One region of the Streptomyces sp. NPDC056061 genome, then DNA from elsewhere that is predicted to be linked to it. Evidence: riboswitches for the same ligand, from Rfam matches in the RefSeq annotation. Region 1 holds a riboswitch; each other region holds the start of a gene.
The links. A riboswitch is a leader RNA that binds a small molecule or an ion and turns the genes downstream of it on or off. The one in region 1 is predicted to bind cobalamin.
Positions count from the first base shown of each region.

Region 2: another riboswitch for cobalamin. It lies ahead of ACFC79_RS02200 (ribonucleoside-diphosphate reductase subunit alpha); the one in region 1 lies ahead of metE (5-methyltetrahydropteroyltriglutamate--homocysteine S-methyltransferase).
Region 3: another riboswitch for cobalamin. It lies ahead of ACFC79_RS04360 (prenyltransferase/squalene oxidase repeat-containing protein); the one in region 1 lies ahead of metE (5-methyltetrahydropteroyltriglutamate--homocysteine S-methyltransferase).
Region 4: another riboswitch for cobalamin. It lies ahead of ACFC79_RS31515 (cobalamin biosynthesis protein); the one in region 1 lies ahead of metE (5-methyltetrahydropteroyltriglutamate--homocysteine S-methyltransferase).

Region 1 covers NZ_JBHJWQ010000017.1:70,164-75,397, reverse strand. Annotated here, with positions in the region: gene ACFC79_RS23345 (enoyl-CoA hydratase) at 1-82, shown strand, start outside; gene metE (5-methyltetrahydropteroyltriglutamate--homocysteine S-methyltransferase) at 143-2,461, opposite strand; cobalamin riboswitch at 2,629-2,853, opposite strand; gene ACFC79_RS23335 (formylglycine-generating enzyme family protein) at 3,010-3,663, opposite strand; gene ACFC79_RS23330 (NUDIX hydrolase) at 3,946-4,446, opposite strand; gene ACFC79_RS23325 (hypothetical protein) at 4,628-5,234, opposite strand, start outside.
Region 2 covers NZ_JBHJWQ010000001.1:491,465-496,698, reverse strand. Annotated here, with positions in the region: gene ACFC79_RS02215 (GntR family transcriptional regulator) at 1-737, shown strand, start outside; gene ACFC79_RS02210 (DUF3311 domain-containing protein) at 1,088-1,342, shown strand; gene mctP (monocarboxylate uptake permease MctP) at 1,339-2,967, shown strand; cobalamin riboswitch at 3,128-3,256, shown strand; gene ACFC79_RS02200 (ribonucleoside-diphosphate reductase subunit alpha) at 3,395-5,234, shown strand, end outside.
Region 3 covers NZ_JBHJWQ010000002.1:54,679-59,912, forward strand. Annotated here, with positions in the region: gene ACFC79_RS04350 (protein kinase) at 1-1,233, opposite strand, end outside; gene ACFC79_RS04355 (MBL fold metallo-hydrolase) at 1,532-2,572, shown strand; cobalamin riboswitch at 2,629-2,767, shown strand; gene ACFC79_RS04360 (prenyltransferase/squalene oxidase repeat-containing protein) at 2,876-4,147, shown strand; gene ACFC79_RS04365 (SCO2322 family protein) at 4,144-4,836, shown strand; gene ACFC79_RS04370 (energy-coupling factor transporter transmembrane component T) at 4,833-5,234, shown strand, end outside.
Region 4 covers NZ_JBHJWQ010000030.1:56,402-61,635, reverse strand. Annotated here, with positions in the region: gene ACFC79_RS31520 (cobyric acid synthase) at 182-1,708, opposite strand; gene ACFC79_RS31515 (cobalamin biosynthesis protein) at 1,705-2,739, opposite strand; cobalamin riboswitch at 2,884-3,017, opposite strand; gene ACFC79_RS31510 (hypothetical protein) at 3,190-3,420, opposite strand; gene ACFC79_RS31505 (anion permease) at 3,440-4,708, opposite strand; gene ACFC79_RS31500 (class II aldolase/adducin family protein) at 4,938-5,234, shown strand, end outside.

The DNA of each region.
Region 1 (5,234 bases):
CGCGGTGTTCGCGACTGCCGACCAGAAGGAGGGCATGGGCGCCTTCGTCGACAAACGGCCGCCCGCGTTCCGTCACCGCTGACGCCGGGCGGGCCGGGGAGGGAAGCCGCACGGCTCCCTCCCCGGCCCGCCGCTGCCGCTGTCAGGACGTGGTGAGCTCCTCGCGCACCGTGCGGGCTGCGGCGACCAGGTTCTCCAGCGAGGCCCGGGTCTCGGTCCAGCCGCGGGTCTTCAGACCGCAGTCGGGGTTGACCCAGAGCCGTTCGGCGGGGATGGCCCTCAGGCCGGTGCGCAGCAGCTCCGCCGCCTCCCCGGCGCTCGGGACGCGGGGCGAGTGGATGTCGTAGACGCCCGGTCCCGCCTCGCGCGGGTAGCCGTGGGCGGCCAGTTCACGGGCGACCTGCATGTGGGAGCGGGCTGCCTCCAGGCTGATGACGTCGGCGTCGAGGTCGTCGATGGCCTGGACGATGTCGCCGAACTCGGCGTAGCACATGTGGGTGTGGATCTGGGTGGCCGGGCGCACTCCGCCGGTGCTGAGCCGGAATGCCTCGGTGGCCCACGCCAGGTACTCCGCCCGGTCGGACGCCCGCAGCGGGAGGGTCTCGCGCAGGGCGGGCTCGTCGACCTGGATCACCGAGGTCCCGGCGGTCTCCAGGTCCTTCACCTCGTCGCGCAGGGCGAGGGCGACCTGCCGGGCGGTGTCGCCGAGCGGCTGGTCGTCGCGGACGAAGGACCAGGCGAGCATGGTGACCGGTCCGGTGAGCATGCCCTTGACGGGCCGGCCGGTCAGGGACTGCGCGTAGGCCGTCCAGCGGACGGTCATGGGCGCGGGACGGGAGATGTCACCGGCGAGGATCGGCGGGCGGACGTAGCGGGTGCCGTAGGACTGGACCCAGCCGTGCTGCGTGGCGAGGTAGCCGCTGAGCTGCTCGGCGAAGTACTGCACCATGTCGTTGCGTTCGGCCTCGCCGTGCACCAGGACGTCGAGTCCGGTCTTCTCCTGGAAGGAGACGACCTCCTGGATCTCCGCCCTGACGCGTTCCTCGTAGCCTGCGGTGTCGATGCGGCCGGTGCGCAGGTCGGCGCGTGCGGTGCGCAGTTCGCCGGTCTGCGGGAAGGAGCCGATGGTGGTCGTCGGCAGCAGGGGCAGGCCGAGGTGGGCCCGCTGGGCCGCGGCCCGTTCGGAATACGGCTGGCAGCGGCGGGCGTCGGCCCCCGTGACCGCGGCGGCGCGGGCCCGTACGGCAGGGTCGTGCGTGATCGGTGAACTCGCACGGGACGCCAGATCGGCCCGGTTGGCGGCGAGTTCCGCGGCGATCGCGCCGGTGCCCCGGGCGAGCCCCCTGGCGAGGGTGGTGACCTCGGCGGTCTTCTGACGGGCGAAGGCGAGCCAGCGCAGGAGCTGCGGTTCGATGTCCCGTTCGGCAGCCGCGTCCAGCGGTACGTGGATCAGGGAGCAGGAGGCGGCCACATCGACCCGGTCGGCCAGTCCGAGCAGGGTGCCCAGGACGGCAAGGGACTTCTCCAGGTCGTCGACCCAGATGTTGCGGCCGTTGACCACCCCCGCCACCAGGCGTTTGCCGGGCAGCCCGCCGACGGCGGCGAGGGCGTCCAGGTTCGCCGCCGCCGTGTCCGTGAAGTCCAGGGCGAGCCCTTCCACCGGGGCCTCGGCCAGGACGGGCAGGGCGTCGCCGAGCCGGTCGAAGTACGAGGCGACCAGCAGCTTGGGCCGGTCGGTGAGCGTGCCGAGGGCGTGGTAGGCGCGCGCGGCGGCGTCCAGTTCCGCCGGGGTGCGGTCCTGGACGAGGGCCGGCTCGTCCAGCTGGACCCATTCCGCGCCCGCCGCTCGCAGATCGGCGAGGACTTCGGCGTACACCGGCAGCAGACGGTCGAGGAGGGTGATCGGCTCGAAGTCCGCGGGCACACCCGGGGCGGGTTTGGCGAGGAGGAGGTAGGTGACCGGGCCGACCAGCACCGGACGTGCGGTCAGCCCCAGGGCGAGGGCTTCCCGCAGCTCGGCGACCTGCTTGGTGGAGTCGGCGGTGAACACGGTGTCCGGGCCCAGTTCGGGGACGAGGTAGTGGTAGTTCGTGTCAAACCACTTGGTCATCTCCAGGGGCGCGACGTCCTGGGTGCCGCGTGCCATGGCGAAGTAGCCGTCCAGGGTGTCCGTCTCGACGGCGTCCCGGTGGCGTGCGGGGATCGCGCCGACCATGACGGTGGTGTCGAGGACGTGGTCGTAGCAGGAGAAGTCGCCGGTCGGCACTTCCCGGATGCCCGCCCCGGCGAGCTGCCGCCAGTTGGCGGCGCGCAGTTCGGCGGCGGTGGACCGGAGGGCGTCGGCGGTGACGCGGCCCTTCCAGTAGCCCTCGATCGCCTTCTTCAGTTCCCGGTCCGGGCCCTGGCGGGGGTAGCCGTACACGGTGGCCCGTGCTGCCGCGGCTGCGGTCTCGGTGGTCACGGAGATCTCCTTCGCGAGATGAATCCCTGAGATCCCGGAGACGGGACGAGGACGCGAAGGGGTGACGGACCGGACGGCGACGACCCCGCGCGCCACGGCGTGCGGTCGTTCGTCCGATATGTACGCCGACCCGCCCACGAGGTCACCGGGATGTCCGCGCACGAGTCGATCGTGTGCGGGCAGTTGGCAGGTCTTCGGACTCGCGGGCACGCCTCGTGTCGTACGAGGCACCTAATGGCCGTCGCTTCCCAGGCCCTGTTCGTCGGACCCAGTGCGTATGACGGCGGTCGTTCCCGCTCACCGCTGCGGGGCAGTCCCGGATTCCCACCGGGTTCCCTCTTGCGACGCTTCCCGCCTGGCTGACGGGGCGAACCAGCTGCGCGGCCAGCCTAGAGGGTGGCGCGGTCCGGCGGGGCCCGTCGTCCACGATCCGGATGGTGAGCTGGGACACGGACGGTGCGGCGGACCCGGGTGCGGCCCGACCGGTCCGCGGGGCTCGACGGGCCCGGCCGGCCGGACGTGTCACGGACGCGTCGCGCGTCGCCGGTTCACCGCGAACGGGCGAGCCGGAACCCCAGGTCGTCGATGCGGAACGTGGGGTGGCTCCTGCGGCGGCACGAGGCACGGCACGCGCGCGGGTGGTCGTACGCGCCCCCGCCCCGGAACACGCGGTAGGCGCCGTAGACCCGCGGGTCGTAGAGGTCCCAGCACCATTCCCAGACATTGCCGATCATGTCGTGGAGTCCCCACGCGTTCGGCATCCGGCCGGCGACATCGTGGACCGCGTCACCGGAGTTGCCCCGGTACCAGGCGATCTCGTCGAGTTCCCCGTGACGCACGCCGGACGTCCCGGCCCGGCACGCGTACTCCCACTCGGCCTCGGACGGCAGCCGGTACCCGTCCGCCTCCCAGTCGCACACCACGTCGAGACCGTCGGGGTCCTCGCCGATCGTGTAGCAAAGAGCCAGACCCGTCATCAGCGAGAGCCGGTTGCAGAAGCGGACGGCGTCCAGCCAGGAGACCTCCGTCACCGGGGTGCGCGCCCCGGCCGGGCCCGCGGTGGGCTCCTCGTCCCGAACGGCGAGGTAGAGCTCGCGGGTCACGGGACACGGCGCCAGCCGGAAGGCCCCGACCTGGACGTCCCACTCCGTTCGCGTGCCCTCGTCGCGCAGGACGATCGTTCCGGCGGGGATGTCCCGCATGGCCTCGGCGGTCGCCCGTCCGAGTCCCGGCTCAGTCCGCAAGGCGGCTCCTCGTGTGCTCCGACGCCCCGGGCGCCGGTCTCGCGCGGCGGCCCGCGAGGCCCCTCGGCGTCCCGGGGAACCGGCCCCGGCGGCAGGTTCGCGCGAACGGGCGATGATACCGGGGTACCGGTCGACACCATGCCGCCGCAGGGGACTTCGGGGTTCCGGACGACCGCCTCACGCACCGGCCGTCCGGCCGAGGGGAGTGGCACGGCCTGCCCGAGGGGCCCCGGGCGGACCCTACGCCCCGGCCGTACCGGTCGCGATGTCCAGCCGGTGGGCCGGCGGGTGCTCGATCGGGAGATCGGGGCGCCAGGCCGCGAGAACCTGCGCGGAGGGGTCGAAGAGTTCCTTCGGCAGCGCGTCGGGCTCGGTCCACTGCCAGGTGCTGATGAGGTGGGGCTCGGTCACCCGTGGTTGCGTCGATTCCACCGTCACCAGGGCCGCCATCGACACCCGGTTGATCCCCGCGACGACGTCGTGGAGCATGGCGAAGACGGTCACGTCGGCCTCGTCCACCTCCAGGCCCGTCTCCTCGCGGAGTTCGCGGACGGCCGCCGCGGCGACGGATTCGTGCGTCGGATCGACCTTGCCGCCGGGAAGTTCCCAGGTTCCGATGCGGTGCCTGCCCAGCAGTACCCGTCCTCGGTCGTCCTGCACGATGACACCCACCCCGAGCGCCGCCTGCGCCACCGGCGGGCGGGCGTTGCGGGGGAGGGGATCGACGGGGGCGGCGTGCATGGTGCTCCTTGCGGTCGGGCGCGGGGTGTCACGGGTCACGGCCCCACGGCGTCCGCGGGCCGGACCCGCGGCCAAGCCTACGTACCCCGCGGCGGCGCGCGCCGGCCGGTCGGCCGGGACGCACCGGCGGGGAGCCGCGTGCGTCGGCGCGCCGGTGCGTGCGGTCCACCGGCCCGGCGCCTCAGACGGTCAGCCGCAGCGAGATGTCCGCGATGCCCAGCCGCACGCTCTGACCCCAGGTCAGTTCCAGCGCGTCCGCCTCCATCCCGTCGCCGAAGGCCACCACGCGGTCGGACTCGGCAGTGAGCCTCAGCCCCTGTCCGTGCCCCAGCTCACCGGAGACCAGCGAGGTGCCGGTCGCCGGTGACGGCCATGCCTCCCGGACGAACCAGAGCAGCCGCGCATCGGTGGGCCCCGGCAGCCGCAGGTCGCTGCGGCGCTCCTGCCACAGCGAGCGGAGCCAGCCCGTGGCGCCGGTGCCGGTGCCGACCAGGACGCCCGAGGATGCCTGCGCCTCGGTGGGTGTGTCGGGTGCGTCGAGGCCGAGCCGGTAGCGGGCGGTCTGGTGGCCGGGCGGGCCCAGGTAGATCTCGTTGAGGGCGAGGAGGCGCTGGGTGTCGTCGGCGACCGCCTCGACCATGGTGAGCTCGTCCGTCGTGCCGCCCGGCCCTGCGGCGGAGCGCAGCAGTGCCGCCGCGGCGGACGGCCGGTGGCGGACCAGCACCCCCGGATTGCGTCCGGGGTCGGTGTCGATGCCCACGACGGGCTGACCGGACAGGTACTTGGCG
Region 2 (5,234 bases), on a different contig from region 1:
ACGAGACGAGCGCGGCCACACGCACCGCGCGCGTCCCGAAGTACTACCGGCTGAAGCGACATCTCCTCGACATGACGGACACCATGCCGCCGGGCACCCCCGTACCGCCGGAACGGACCCTGGCCGCCGAGTTCGACACCTCGCGCACGACCGTGCGCCAGGCCCTCCAGGAACTCGTCGTCGAGGGCCGGCTGGAACGCATCCAGGGCAAGGGCACCTTCGTCGCCAAGCCGAAGGTCTCCCAGGCGCTCCAGCTCACCTCGTACACCGAGGACATGCGCGCCCAGGGACTGGAACCGACGTCCCAACTACTGGACATCGGCTATGTCACTGCCGACGACACGCTCGCCGGACTGCTCGACATCTCGTCCGGCGGCCGGGTGCTGCGGATCGAGCGGCTGCGGCTCGCCAGCGGCGAGCCCATGGCGATCGAGACCACGCACCTTTCGGCCAAACGCTTTCCGGCGCTGCGCCGTTCACTGGTGAAGTACACCTCGCTCTACACCGCACTGTCCGAGGTGTACGACGTGCGGCTGGCCGAGGCCGAGGAGACCATCGAGACCTCGCTCGCCACCCCGCGCGAGGCCGGGCTGCTCGGCACGGACGTGGGCCTGCCGATGCTGATGCTCTCCCGTCACTCGCTGGACGGGCGGGGGGAGCCCGTGGAGTGGGTGCGCTCGGTCTACCGCGGCGACCGGTACAAGTTCGTGGCGCGCCTGAAGCGGCCGACCGACTGACCTCCGACACGGGCGGGCCGCCGGACCCGCGTCGCGCACCCCGGCCCCCGGATCCCGGCCGGACGCCCCAGCGAGCCCCGGCAGGGCGTCCGGACGATCGATTCCGGCCACCGCCCACCCCGCCGCACCACCACCCCGTCCGCCCCCGTGGAACGCCGTTCCCCACGGGGGCGGACCGCATGCCGGGGACGGATGAACTCCCGTACGCCCGACCGGATTTCGCATGTGTGCACCCGTTCACGGAACTGTTTCCGGACCGCGATGCGGCCGGGGGGTGACGCTGACCGGAAACCTCCCCTAGATTTCCTGCGCACCACAGCAGGTGATCAGCGAGGGGACGGAGTCGCCGCATGTCTGCAAGCCCGGAAGGAAAGCCACCCGCCATCACACCCGTGAGGGTGGTCATCGCCCTGTGCCTCGTCGCGCCGTTCGTCGCGATGCTCTGGGTGAGTTCGTACGCGAAGGTGGACCCCACCTTCATCGGTATCCCGTTCTTCTACTGGTACCAGATGCTCTGGGTCCTGATCTCCACCGCGCTCACCGCGACCGCGTACAAGCTGTGGCAGCGTGACCAGCGCTCCCGCAAGGGGGGTGCATCGGCATGAAGGACGGCGTGAACGGCGTCGCGCTCGGCGTCTTCGTCTTCTTCTTCCTGGCCGTCACGGTCATGGGCTTCCTGGCGGCACGCTGGCGCAAGGCCGAGAACGAGGCGAGCCTCGACGAATGGGGCCTGGGCGGAAGGTCGTTCGGAACCTGGGTCACCTGGTTCCTGCTCGGCGGCGACCTCTACACGGCGTACACCTTCGTCGCCGTACCCGCGGCGATCTACGCGGCGGGCGCGGCGGGCTTCTTCGCCGTGCCGTACACCATCCTGGTGTACCCGCTGATCTTCACCTTCCTGCCCCGGCTGTGGTCGGTCTCGCACAAGCACGGGTACGTGACCACCTCGGACTTCGTGCGCGGGCGGTTCGGTTCGAAGGGCCTGTCGCTGGCGGTCGCCGTCACCGGCATCCTCGCCACGATGCCGTACATCGCGCTGCAACTCGTCGGCATCCAGGCGGTGCTGGACGTGATGGGCGTCGGCGGCGGCGAGAACACCCACTGGTTCGTCAAGGACCTGCCGCTGCTGATCGCGTTCGCGGTGCTCGCCGCCTACACCTACTCCTCCGGCCTGCGGGCACCCGCACTGATCGCCTTCGTCAAGGACGGCCTGATCTACCTGGTCATCGCGGTGGCGATCATCTACATCCCGATCAAACTCGGCGGTTTCCACGACATCTTCGCCGCCGCGCAGGAGAAGTTCGCCGGTCCGCCCGGAGGGAAGCCCACCGGTTCCCTGGCGCCCGGCGAGGCGGGCCAATGGGGCTACGCCACCCTGGCGTTGGGCTCGGCGCTGGCGCTCTTCATGTACCCGCACTCGATCACGGCGACGCTCTCCAGCCGCAGTCGGAACGTGATCCGGCGCAACACCACGATCCTGCCGCTGTACTCGCTGATGCTGGGTCTGCTGGCACTGCTCGGCTTCATGGCGATCGCCGCCGGGATCGATGTGGAGAACGGACAGCTGGCCATTCCGCAGCTGTTCGAGAACATGTTCCCCGACTGGTTCGCGGGGGTGGCCTTCGCCGCCATCGGCATCGGCGCGCTGGTGCCCGCGGCGATCATGTCGATCGCCGCGGCGAACCTCTTCACCCGCAACATCTACAAGGACTTCCTCAGGCCCGACGCGACCCCCGAGCAGGAGACCAAGGTCTCCAAGCTGGTGTCGCTGCTGGTGAAGGTCGGGGCGCTGGCCTTCGTCCTCACCATGGACAAGACGGTCGCGATCAACTTCCAGCTGCTCGGCGGGATCTGGATCCTCCAGACGATGCCGGCCCTGGTCGGCGGTCTGTTCACCCGTTGGTTCCACCGCTGGGCGCTGCTCGCGGGCTGGGCGGTCGGCATGGTGTACGGCACGGTGGCCGCGTACGGGGTGCAGTCGTCCACGCAGAAGCACTTCGGCGGTTCGTCCGCTCAGATCCCGGGCATCGGTGAGATCGGTTACATCGGCCTCACCGCGTTCGTGCTGAACGTGGTCGTGACGGTGGTGCTGACGTTCGTCCTGAACGCGGCGAAGGCGCCCGCCGGCACCGACGAGACGTCCCCGGCCGACTACACGGCCGACGCGGGCGACCCTGGCGTCCAGGTGGAACTGCCCCCGGTCACCGCAGGAGCGCCGGCCATCCGCTGACCGCCCTCCCGGGCCCCGGACGGCCCGCCCCTGCCGGAAGGGGGCGGGTGGCGGGCCGTCCGGCGTCCGGGGAGAGGCCCGCAGGGCGCCTCCTGCGGGCCCGACACACGGAGGCCGACACAACATCTGGGGGCTGCCTCATCGAGCGGCCCCCACATGTATGCTCATCCTCGCTGTCGTCGCAGGGGAATCCGGTGCGAATCCGGAACTGTCCCGCAACGGTGTGTTCAGTGCGCTTTTGCGCACACCCGACCAAGTCCGACGACCTGCCGACAGCGCACCCGGCTCGACCGATCCGGGTGCCAGACGTCCGGGCCTCGCGGATGGGCCGGTGGACGCCGTACGCAGTGCCGCCCGCCCAGGGCTCCGTGCTGCCCGGCTGCCCCGTTCCCCCGCCGGCCCCGAGCCGAGCGAGGGAGAGCACCACGTGACCATCGCGCCAGCCGATCCGGCCTCAGTCGCCGCGTCCGTAGCGGCCGAGTCCGAGGGAACCGCACACGACGGGCCGGGCACCGCACTGCTGCGGACCCTGACCGACCTCACCGTCGACCTTCCCGACGCCGATCCCGGACGGGTGGCCGCCGCCGCGCTGCGGGGCCGCAGCGCACGGGCCGACGAGGCCGAGCTGCGGTCGCTGGCCACCGAGGCCGCCGCGGGACTCATCTCCGAGGACCCCGCCTACTCCCGGCTCGCCGCCCGGCTGCTCACCCGCACCATCGCGGACGAGGCGGCGGGCCAGGGCGCGGTCTCCTTCTCCGCCTCCGTCGCCGTCGGCCACCGCGAGGGCCTGATCGCCGACCGCACCGCCGCGTTCGTCGCGGCCCACGCGGCGGCCCTGGACGCCCTGGTCGAGCGCGCCCTCCTCGACGGCGCCGACGACCGCTTCGGCTACTTCGGCCTGCGGACCCTGCACAGCCGCTACCTGCTGCGCCACCCGCACACCCGCCAGGTCATCGAGACCCCGCAGCACTTCATGCTGCGGGTGGCGTCCGGTCTCGCCGAGGACGAATCGCCTCAGGCCGTGGACGAGGTCGCGGCGCTGTACGGGCTGATGAGCCGGCTCGACTACCTGCCGTCGTCGCCGACGCTGTTCAACTCCGGCACCCGGCACCCGCAGATGTCCTCCTGCTACCTGCTGGACTCCCCGCTCGACGAGCTCGACTCGATCTACGACCGCTACCACCAGGTGGCGCGGCTCTCGAAGCACGCGGGCGGCATCGGTCTGCCGTACTCCCGCATCCGGGCCCGCGGTTCGCTGATCCGCGGCACCAACGGGCACTCCAACGGCATCGTGCCGTTCCTGAAGACGCTCGACGCGTCCGTCGCCGCCGTCAACCAGGGCGGCCGCCGCAAGGGTGCCGCCGCGGTCTACCTGGAGACCTGGCACGCGGACATCGAGGAGTTCCTGGAGCTGCGCGACAACACGGGCGAGGACCAGCGGCGCACGCACAACCTCAACCTGGCGCACTGGATCCCGGACGAGTTCATGCGCCGGGTCGACGCGGACGGCGACTGGTCGCTGTTCTCCCCCTCCGACGTGCCCGAACTCGTCGACCTGTGGGGCGACGCGTTCGACACGGCGTACCGGGCCGCCGAGGCGAAGGGCCTGGCCCGCAAGACGATGCCGGCCCGCGAGCTGTACGGCCGGATGATGCGCACCCTCGCGCAGACCGGCCAGGGCTGGATGACGTTCAAGGACGCCGCCAACCGGACCGCGAACCAGACCGCCGAGCCGGGCCGTGTCGTCCACTCGTCGAACCTGTGCACCGAGATCCTCGAAGTCACCGACGACGGCGAGACGGCCGTCTGCAACCTGGGGTCGGTCAACCTCGGCGCGTTCGTCGCCGACGGCGGCATCGACTGGGAGCGGCTGGACGCCGCCGTCCGCACCGCGGTGACGTTCCTGGACCGGGTCGTCGACATCAACTTCTACCCGACCGAGCAGGCCGGGCGCTCCAACGCCAAGTGGCGCCCGGTGGGCCTGGGCGCCATGGGTCTCCAGGACGTCTTCTTCCAGCTGCGGCTGCCGTTCGACTCCCCCGAGGCCCGCGCGCTGTCCACGAAGATCTCCGAGCGGATCATGCTCGCCGCGTACGAGGCGTCCTGCGACCTCGCCGAGCGGTCCGGCCCGCTGCCCGCCTGGGAGCAGACGCGCGCCGCGCGCGGGGTGCTGCACCCCGACCACTACGGCATCGAACCGAACTGGCCCGAGCGCTGGGACGCGCTGCGTGCCCGCGTCGCGCGGACCGGGATGCGCAACTCGCTGC
Region 3 (5,234 bases), on a different contig from region 1:
TTTCGGCAGTTTTTCGAAGGCTTTACTCCAGTTCTCGATCTTGAGGGGCCCGACATCCAGCCGAAACGGCTTTTTCGGGTCCGACACGTCGACCCGTACGTACTGGTCGCCGTAGAACAGCCAGAGCATCTGATCACCGTCCGGGGCGGGCATCGCCGCGTCGACGTGGATGCCCCCGTCCGCCGTCGGGACCGGTTTTCCCTTGCGCCCCGAGCCGGCCTCGGACCGGTCGTCCCGCGACAGCCGGTTCGCCACAAGACCTGCGCCGATTCCTCCCGTGAGCACAAGTCCGGCCGAGAGCACCGCCCGGCGGGACGGCCGACGTCGCGGCGTCTCCGGATCGGCCGAGGGCCCCGCCCCCGACGGGGCGGGCGGGTCGTGCGGCGGCTGGACTCCGGGCGTGGGCGCGAGGCCCGGCGCGGCGGCCAGTGGGCGCAGCAGGGCGGCCGCCTGGGCGGCGGTCGGCCGCTCGGCCGGGTTCTTGCGCAGCAGGGCTTCGAGCACCGGGGTCAACGGCCCGGCACCTGCCGGGATCTCCGGCTGTTCGCTCATCACGGCGTACAGGACCGCGACGGGCTCCGGGCGGGCGAAGGGGGAATGACCGGACAGCAGCGCGCACAGGGTGGCGCCCAGTGAGAACAGGTCGCTGGGCGGTCCCGCCGGACGGCCGCTCAGGCGTTCCGGGGCGATGAAGTCCAGGGTGCCGATCACCGCGCCGGGTGTGGTGAGTGATGTGGTGTCGGCGAGTGCCACGATGCCGAAGTCGCAGAGCACGACACTGCCGTCCTCGCGCATCAGGACGTTGGCCGGCTTCATGTCCCGGTGCAGCGCGCCGATGGCGTGCACCGCGTCGAGCGCGGCGAGCAGTTCAAGGCCGATCCCGGCGATCCGGGACGGGGGCATCGGGCCGAGGGCGGCGACGTGTTCGGCCAGCGAGCGGCCCTTCACGAGTTCCATCACCAGCCACAGCCGGTCCTCGTGGCTCACGAGGTCGTAGACGTCCACCACGTTGGGGTGGGAGATCCCGGCGATGGCGCGGGCCTCGCGATGCGCGCGACGGGCGCGCTGGGCGAGTTCCTCGCCGCCCGTCTGCAGATGCACTTCCTTGACCGCGACGATTCGCCCCAGCAGGCGGTCGGTGGCGCGCCACACGGTTCCCATGCCTCCGCTGCCGAGGCGTTCGAGCAACAGGTAGCGCCCAGCGATCAGTTGTTGTCGCGTGTTGTCAGCCACGGGCTCAAGGTAGCGGATCACAACAACCCTTTTTCGCTTAACCACTGCCTAGTTATTGCCAGTTGTCGCAACAACGAGCCGCACGGAAGCCGGAACCACCGGCCCCGCCCCGCCCCGCCCCCTCATCCGGGCGCACCAGCCCGCCTTCCACCCGGACGCCGAAGGTGGTCGACCGGGGCTACTACTGAAACAAGTTCTCGTTACAGTGGTCGACGAGTGCGCACCGCACGGCCGTCGCAACGGCCGTCACGTCCGAACGTCCGGCGAACCGGCCGGGCCGCGGGGAGATGGGGAGCCCATGACGCAGGTGACCGACCACGGCGGGGGCGTGCACAGCATCAAGGTGCCCATCCCGGACAACCCGCTCGGCCACACCCTGGTGCACGTCCTGGACACGGATCGCGGGCCGGTCCTGATCGACACCGGCTGGGACGATCCGGAGGCGTGGGACACGCTCACCGCCGGGCTGGCCGCCGTCGGCACGGACGTCGCCGACATCCACGGCGTGGTCATCACCCACCACCACCCCGACCACCACGGACTGTCCGGGCAGGTCCGCGAGGCGTCCGGGGCCTGGATCGCCATGCACGCGGCGGATACCGAGATCGTGCGCCGCACCCGCGAGTCGGAGCCCGGCACCTGGTTGACATATCTGGTGGGCAAGCTCACCGCGGTCGGGGCGCCCGAGGCGCATCTCGCGCCGTTGCGGGCCGCGGCGGCGGAACGGGGACGCATGAGCACGCTGCCCGGGGCGCGGGCCGCGCTCCCGGACCGGGAGATCGTGCCCGGCGCACTGCTGGACCTGGCGGGGCGGCGGCTGCGTGCGGTCTGGACGCCGGGGCACACCCCCGGCCACGTCTGCCTCCACCTGGAGGAGCGGCATCCGGCCGAGCTGCCGGGGCGGGGGCGGCTGTTCTCCGGGGACCATCTGCTGCCGGGCATCAGCCCGCACATCGGGCTGTACGAGGACCCGGACGACGCCACCGTCACCGACCCCCTCGGGGACTACCTCGACTCGCTGGAGCGGATCGGGCGGCTCGGGGTCGCGGAGGTGCTGCCCGCCCATCAGTACGCGTTCCCGGACGCGGCGGGGCGGGTGCGGGAACTCCTCGTCCACCACGAGGAGCGGCTGACCGGGCTGCTCGGGCTGCTGACCGTGCCGCTGACCCCGTGGGAACTGGCCGAGCGGATGGAGTGGAACCGGCCCTGGGAGCAGATCCCGCCCGGTTCGCGCAACATCGCCGTCTCGGAGGCGGAGGCCCATCTGCGGCGGCTGGTGAAGCTGGGGCGCGCGGAGGCGGTGGCGGGGAGCGATCCCGTGACGTACCTCGCGGTGTGACATCGGCGACGTACCTCGTCGACCGCAGCCGTGGGGCGGGCCCCGGGGGTGCTTCCGGACCGCCCGGTAGAGTGGGACGGTCGTCATCATGCCCGTACAGGGGGAAGCCGGTGCGAATCCGGCACTGACCACGCAGCCGTGAGCCGTCCTGCGGACGGTGAGTCGGAATGCCCTGTCCGCGGTCGTGACCGGCTCGTACCACCGGAACCCCGGTGGTCGGCACCGTCGAGGTATACGGAGCCGGAGCCTGGTGCGTGAGCGTGCCCGTCCCCGGTTCCCCGTGCAGGAGAGGCCCCGCCCGCCATGACCGTACGCCGCAGCGCGGCAACGCTCGCCGCCACCGCCGTCCTGCTCAGCGCGGCCACCCCAATCGCGATCGCGGCGCCGACCCCGCCGCCCACCCGGTCCGCCCCACTGCCCGCCGGGCTGTACGGCACGAAGGACCCCACCTACGACGGCGTCTGGCGACAGTCGCTCGCCTTCCTCGCCCAGCGGGTCGAGGGAGTGACGCCCTCCGCGAAGGCGGTCGACTGGCTGATCGGCCAGCAGTGCGACAACGGCGCCTTCGCCGCGTACCGGGCCGACGTCTCCCGGCCGTGCGACGCGAAGACGATGCTGGACACCAACGCCACCGCGGTCGCCGTGCAGGCGCTCGTCGAGGTGGACGGGCACCGGGAGACCGTGAACGACTCGGTCCGCTGGCTGAAGTCGGTGCAGAACGAGGACGGCGGCTGGGGCTACGCCGCCGGACAGCCCAGCGACGCCAATTCCACCTCGCTGGTGATCGGCGCCCTCGCCCGGCAGGGCCAGCAGCTCGCGGACATCACCACCCCGGGCGGCAAGACCCCGTACGACCCGCTGCTCGCGCTGTCGATCCCGTGCGGCGGCAAGGACGGCGGCGCCTTCGCCTATCAGGCCGACAAGGCGGGGAAGCTCGCCGCCAACGCGGACGCCACCGCCGCGGCCGTGCTCGGCACCATGGGCAAGGCCCTGGCCACCGGCAACAATGCCGCGGCCAAGGGGACCAGCTGCCACCCCGGCACGGACCTCAACCCCGAGCAGGCCGCCCAGAACGGTGCCCACTTCCTCGCCGGGGCCCTCGCGGCCGACGGCCACCTCGACCTCGCGCCGATGCCCGGCGCCGAGGACACCGCCCCGCAGCCCGACTTCGGCAACACCGCCGACGCCGTCGTGGCGCTGTCCGCCTCCGGCCACCAGGACAAGGCCGCCGGGGCCGTTGCCTGGCTGAAGAAGAACTCCGGTCCCTGGGCGGAGCAGAACGGCCCCGCCGCCTACGCGCAGCTGATCCTTGCCGCGCACGCGACCGGCAGCGACGCCCGGGACTTCGGCGGCGTGAACCTCGTCGACCGACTGAACGCGGCAGGGCCGAAGCCCGCGGCGATCACGACGCCCGACCCGTCCACCGACACCGGGTACGAAGCCACGCAGAAGGACCAGGTCCACAGCGGCGACGACGTGATCGGCGGCGTGTGGTGGTTCGTCGGGATCGGCCTCGTCGTCGGCGCCGGTGTCGGGTTCCTGATCAGCGGCCGCCGGAAGAACCAGCAGCTGTGAGGCGGTCGGCAAGGTCCGGCGCGGTAGTCGTGGTCCTGGGAGCCGTCCTGGCGGTGCTGTGCGCGGGACCGGCCCGGGCGGCCGGCTACCGGTACTGGTCGTTCTGGGAGGGCTCCGGCACCGGCTGGACGTACGCCACCCAGGGCCCGGCCCTGGTCCGGCCGGACGACGGCTCGGTGCAGGGATTCCGGTTCTCGGTGAGCGAGGACTCCCAGGACTCCGCACGACCGCGCACCGCTCCCGACTTCGCGAAGATCTGCGCGGACACCCCGGCCGAGAAGGGATCCAAGCGGATCGCGCTCGTCATCGACCCGGGCACGGCCTCGGACGCCCCGGACGGGCGGACGCCGCCCGCACAGCGCACCGCCTGTGCGCGGATCGCCCCGGACGCCAGCACCGCCGAGGCGCTCGCCTCGGTGGCCAAGCCGCTGCGCTACAACAGCGACGCGCTGCTCTGCGCCATCTCCGGCTACCCGGCCACCGGCTGCGGCGAGCAGGTGTCGGGCGACGGCGGGCACCCGGCGCCCGTCGGCTCCGCGACCGCCACGGCACCGGCCGCGACCGCTGCCGACGACGACGGCTCGGACGGTTCGGGTGGCGGCCCGTCCGCGGGGGTGTACGTCGGGATCGGCGCCGTCGTCGTCCTCGGCATCGCCGCCGCCGCGCAGGCCCGTCGCCGCCGAGGATGACCGCACCGACCAGCGGCCCGGCGTCCGGCACCACCCGCACCGTCCGGCCGTACCACCCGCTGCGCGCCCCCGAGGCGACCCGGAGCAACGCCGTGCCCGCCGGGGCGTGGTGGCTGTGGGCACTGGGCCTGGCCACCGCCGCGTCCCGGACCACCAACCCGCTGCTGCTGGGGCTGCTGGTGGGGGTGGCGGGCTATGTGGTCGCGGCCCGTCGGACGGACGCGCCGTGGGCCCGCTCCTACGCTGCGTTCATCAGGATCGGGCTGTTCGTCATCGGCGTGCGGCTGGTCTTCTCCGTCTTCCTCGGCTCGCCGATCCCCGGCACCCACACCGTGTTCACCCTCCCCGAGGTGCCGCTGCCCGACTGGGCGAAGGGCGTGCGCATCGGCGGCCGGGTC
Region 4 (5,234 bases), on a different contig from region 1:
TCCTGGGGAAAACGGCGAGGTGTCGGCCCCTCCGGCACGCGGACCGACTTCCGCGTCACCGGTGTCGGCCCCTCCGGCGGGCGGGGCGCGGGGCCGGGGGCGGCGCCCCGGTACGGGAAGGGGCGCACGGCGGAAGGCGCCGCCGCACGTGCGGGGCGCGGTGCGGGGCGCATAGGGGCGTTCACGCGTGCCGTCCCGGGAGTCCGGGAGCCCCGGGGGCGAGGAAGGGAAGACCCGTCGGCGCGCCCGACTCGATGAGCCGGAGCAGCGCGTCGGTGTCGGCGTGCTCCTCGACGAGGTCGCCGAGGCGGTCGAGCTGCTCCTCGCGCAGCTCGCCGAAACAGGTGTCGGGGGCCGGGACGAAACGCCGGCCGGCCGCCCGCGCGACCTCGGCGAGGAAACGGCGGCGGAACACGTCGCTCTCCAGCGACCCGTGCCAGTGGGTGCCCCATACGGGGCCGACCCGGCAACCGTCCAGGAAGGGTTCCCCGCCGCGCACGTCGGCGACGCCGTGATGGATCTCGTACCCCTCGACGGGTGCGCCGAGCGCCTCGCCGACGGGCCGGGCGAGGGTCTTCGCACGGTCGAAGCGGACGTGTACCGGGAGCAGGCCCAGCCCGTCGACCCGCCCGGCCCGGGATTCCACCTCGTCCTCGATGTGCTCGCCGAGGAGCTGGAAACCGCCGCAGATCCCGAGGACCGGCCGGCCCTCGGCGGCCCGCCGCGCCAGCGCGTCGGCGAGACCGCGCTCGCGCAGCCAGGCCAGCGCCCGCACGGTGCCCCGGGTGCCCGGCACCACGACCAGGTCGGCGTCGGCGAGTTCCTCGGCACGGTCCACGAACCGGACGACGACGCCCGGTTCGGCGGCCAGCGCGTCCACGTCGGTGAAGTTCGACATCAACGGCACCGCGCACACCGCGACCCGCAGCACGTCCTCGCCGTGCGGCGGCGCGACGACCGACTCGCGCACGGCACCGCGCAGCGAGACTCGCAGGCCGTCCTCCTCGTCGATGCCGAGACCGTGTGCGAAGGGCAGCACCCCGTACGTCCGGCGCCCGGTGATCCCGTGCAGCATCTCCAGGCCCGGCTCCAGCAACGACACGTCGCCCCGGAACTTGTTCACCAGGTAGCCCGCGATCAGTGCCTGGTCCTCGGCGGCGAGCAGCGCGGTCGTGCCGAAGAACGAGGCGAAGACGCCGCCGCGGTCGATGTCGCCGACGACCACGACCGGGAAGCCCGCCGCGCGTGCGACCCCCATGTTCACGATGTCCGTGCGCCGCAGATTGATCTCGGCCGGACTCCCCGCGCCCTCGCAGATCACCGCGTCGTACGTGCCCCGGAGCTGCTCCAGGCAGTCCACCACGGTGCCGAACAGCGCTTCCTGGCGACCGCCGTGGTAGCCGCGGGCACTCATCTCGCCCACCGGTCTGCCCATCAGGACCACCTGGCTGGAGCGGTCGCCGCCGGGCTTGAGCAGGACCGGGTTCATCAGCGCGGTCGGCTCCACCCGGGCGGCCGCCGCCTGCATCGCCTGGGCGCGGCCGATCTCGGCGCCCTCCCGGGTGACGTAGGAGTTCAGCGACATGTTCTGCGCCTTGAAGGGCGCCACCTTCATGCCCCGGCGCACGAGCCAGCGGCAGATACCCGCCGTGACGACGCTCTTGCCGGCGTCCGAGGTGGTGCCGGCGATCAGCAGTCCGCCGCTCATATCCGTCTCCGTCCCGCGATCCGTCGCCGTCCGCCCGCACCTGGTACCCGGGTGTTCCGGGCCCCTGCGCCGCCCGCCGCGGCGATGCGGCGGGCGGCGAGGCCCGCGCCCAGCCGGGCCGCCACGCACACGCCGAGCGCCAGCGCGCCCACCCGGCGCGACAGCCGCACCGCCCGCTCGATGTCCTCGGTCCCCACCGCCCGGCCGGTCGCACCGCCCAGCACGGGCCGGTGCTCGACCCGGCCGCCGTACGCCAGCGTCCCGCCCAGGCGTACGCCCAGCGCACCCGCGAACGACGCCTCGACCGGGCCCGCGTTGGGGCTCGGGTGCTTCGCCGCGTCGGCCCGCCAGGCCCGTACCGCGTCCCGGGGCCGCCCTCCGGCGGCCGCGGTGAGCAGGGCCGTCAACCGGGCGCCGGGCCAGCCCATGAGGTCGTCGAGGCGGGCGGAGGCCCAGCCGTAGCGCCGGTGGCGGGGCGACTTGTGGCCGACCATCGCGTCCAGGGTGTTGACGGCCCGGAATCCGACGAGGCCGGGCACCCCGGCCAGCGCCCCCCACACCAGGGCGCCGACCACGGCGTCCGAGGTGTTCTCGGCCACGGACTCCACCACGGCGCGGGCGATCTGCGGCCCGTCCAGGGAGTGCGGGTCGCGCCCGCACAGATGCGGCAGCCGCTCGCGGGCGAGCTCCACGTCCCCGGCGGCCAGCGCGCCGCCGATGGCCCGCGCCTCCCGCCCCAGCGACGTGCCGCCGACGACGGACCAGGTGGCGGCCGCGGTCAGCACGACGGAGGCGGCGGGGCGACCCCGCAGGGCGCGGGTGAGCAGCACGGCACCGCCCGCGGCGCCTCCGGCGCAGACGAGGGTGTGCAGCGCGCCCCACCCGCGGTGGTCGCGCCACAGACGGCGCTCGACGCCCGCCGCGGTCCGCCCGAAGGCGGCGACCGGGTGCCCCCGGCGGGGGTCACCGAGCAGCAGATCGCCGATCAGACCGGCCGTGGCGCCGTACGCGAAGATGCGGTCGGCACGCATGGCTCAGCCTGCCGTCGTGCCTCGGAGGGACATCGTTCGGGCGGCTCTCGGCGAGAGCGCCGCTGCAAGGGACGCACGGCTGCCAGGCATGGCGACATGTCCTCACTCAGGGTCCGCGCCCTGGTTCGACGTGATCGGCGACGAGAGTCTCCTGGCTCCCGGATCCGCGGTTCCCCCGGCCTTCCAGCTCGCGCGTGGCGTGCCGTGACGTTCCCGGTGTGGGGGCCGCTCCCCGGTGACAGTGGCGGGACCGCGCCGGATTCGCACCGGCTTCCTCTGCTGTCGCCGTAATTGGCTCCGGCAGTCCACCACGCACCGAGAACGCCCGTCAACTCGCCGTTGACCTGCGCCGGTGCAGTGTGCCGAGACCCACATCGGGCCGCGGCGCACGGCGTCGGGCCGGACACACGGAGGGTGTCCGGCCCGACGGGGGAGTGCGGAGGAAGAGGCTCAGACGACGATCAGATAGATCCCGTAGACGACCGCCGCCGCGCACAGCGCGAAGCAGAGGTACGCGCCCGCGCGGGCCAGCAGCTGCGAGCCGCCGGAGCCGCCCTGCGCCGCCGGTTCGGGCTGCTTGGCGAGACCGACGATGCCCAGGGTGAAGAGGCCCACCAGCGCGACGGTGACGACGAGGGACACACCGAAGACGGAGCCGAGAGCCGCCCAGTCGATTTTCATGCTGATTTCCTTCGGGTCGTCACACGGCGGCCGGGCGCGCCGGGTCCTGGACGGCGGCGGCCGGGGCCGGAATGGTGGTCATGAGGTCCTGTGCCGCGGTGTGGGCCGCGATGGTGGGCGGCGGGCTGACGGCGGCGATGGCCGTGGTGACGACCCCGGCGGGTTCGACGTGGCCCTCGGCCGGTGCGACGTCGCCGTGGCCGACCGGCTTGCGGCGCGACAGCAGCCAGATCGAGCCGGAACCCGCGACCAGCAGCGCCGCGACGACGACGACGCCCCAGGTGCCCTGCTTGGTCAGGAGCTCCGCACCCGCGCCGACCAGACCCGCGGCCGGCAGGGTCAGACCCCAGGCGACGAACATCCGGGTGGCGGTGGACCAGCGGACCACACCGCCCCGGCGGCCGAGCCCCGCACCCATGACGGCGCCGGAGCAGGACTGGGTGGTGGAGAGGGAGAACCCGAGGTGCGAGGAGGCCAGGATGACGGTGGCCGCGCTGGTCTGGGCGGCGAAGCCCTGCGGCGGCTTGAGGTCGGTGAGGCCGCTGCCCATCGTGCGGATGATCCGCCAGCCGCCCAGGTAGGTGCCGAGCGCGATGGCCGTACCGGCGGACACGATCACCCAGACCGGCGGGTTGGCGCCCGGGTGCAGCACCCCGCCGGTGACCAGGGCCAGGGTGATGATGCCCATGGTCTTCTGCGCGTCGTTCGTGCCGTGGGCGAGGGAGACAAGCCCGGCCGAGGCGATCTGACCGGCGCGGTAACCCTTGGCGGTGGCCTTCTCCTGGGCCTCGTCGCGGATCTTCCCGCCGATCCGGTACGTCAGCCTGGTGGCCAGCAGCGCGGCGGCACCGGCGACGATCGGGGCGGCGACCGCGGGGATGAGCACCTTGGTGACGACGGTTCCGCCGTTGACCGACGACCAGCCCGCCGACATCACCGCCGCGCCGATGAGGCCGCCGAACAGGGCGTGCGAGGAACTGGACGGCAGCCCGACCAGCCAGGTCAGCAGATTCCACAGGATGGCGCCGACGAGTGCCGCGAAGATGACCTCCGTCCGCAACCCGTCCTCGTCGACGATCCCGCCGGAGATCGTTCTGGCGACCTCCACGGACAGGAACGCGCCGACGAGATTGAGAGCGGCGGACATGGCCACCGCGGTCTTCGGTTTGAGCGCGCCGGTCGAGATGGTGGTCGCCATCGCGTTGGCGGTGTCGTGGAAACCGTTCGTGAAATCGAACACTAGAGCTGTCACGATCACAATCGCGAGGAGCAGCGTGATGTGTTCCATTTACCCAGGCAATCGTTCGACGTCATTGGCACGTGGACCGTAGGCAACCTGGGTGAACGGGAGATGAACTGGGCAGGGCGCTGCGGTGTCGGTGGCGGGCGCGTCCGGGGCGTCCCGGCGCGGAGCCGGGCCGGGGCCTCCCGCCGTCCCGCCGCGGGGCTCCGGCGGCCCTCCGGCCGACGGCCCGACGGCGGTGCACGCATGCCGCGCGCGCTGACGGGATCGCCGTATGAGCGATCAGAAACCGGACCCGATCGAGCGGGCCCGGGCGGGCGTCGTCGCCGCCCGCAGGACGGCGGCCGAGGGTCTCGTCGTGGGCACGTCGGGAAACGTCTCGGCCCGGGTCGGCGACATGATCCTGGTCACCCTCAGCGGGGTGCCGTACGACCGGCTCGGTCCGCACGACGCGGTCGGCGTCGATCCGGAGGGAAACCGTGTCCTCGGCGACCTCGCCCCCACCAGCGAACTCCCGCTCCACCTCGCGGTCTACCGGAACACCGACGCGGCAGCCGTCGTGCACACCCAC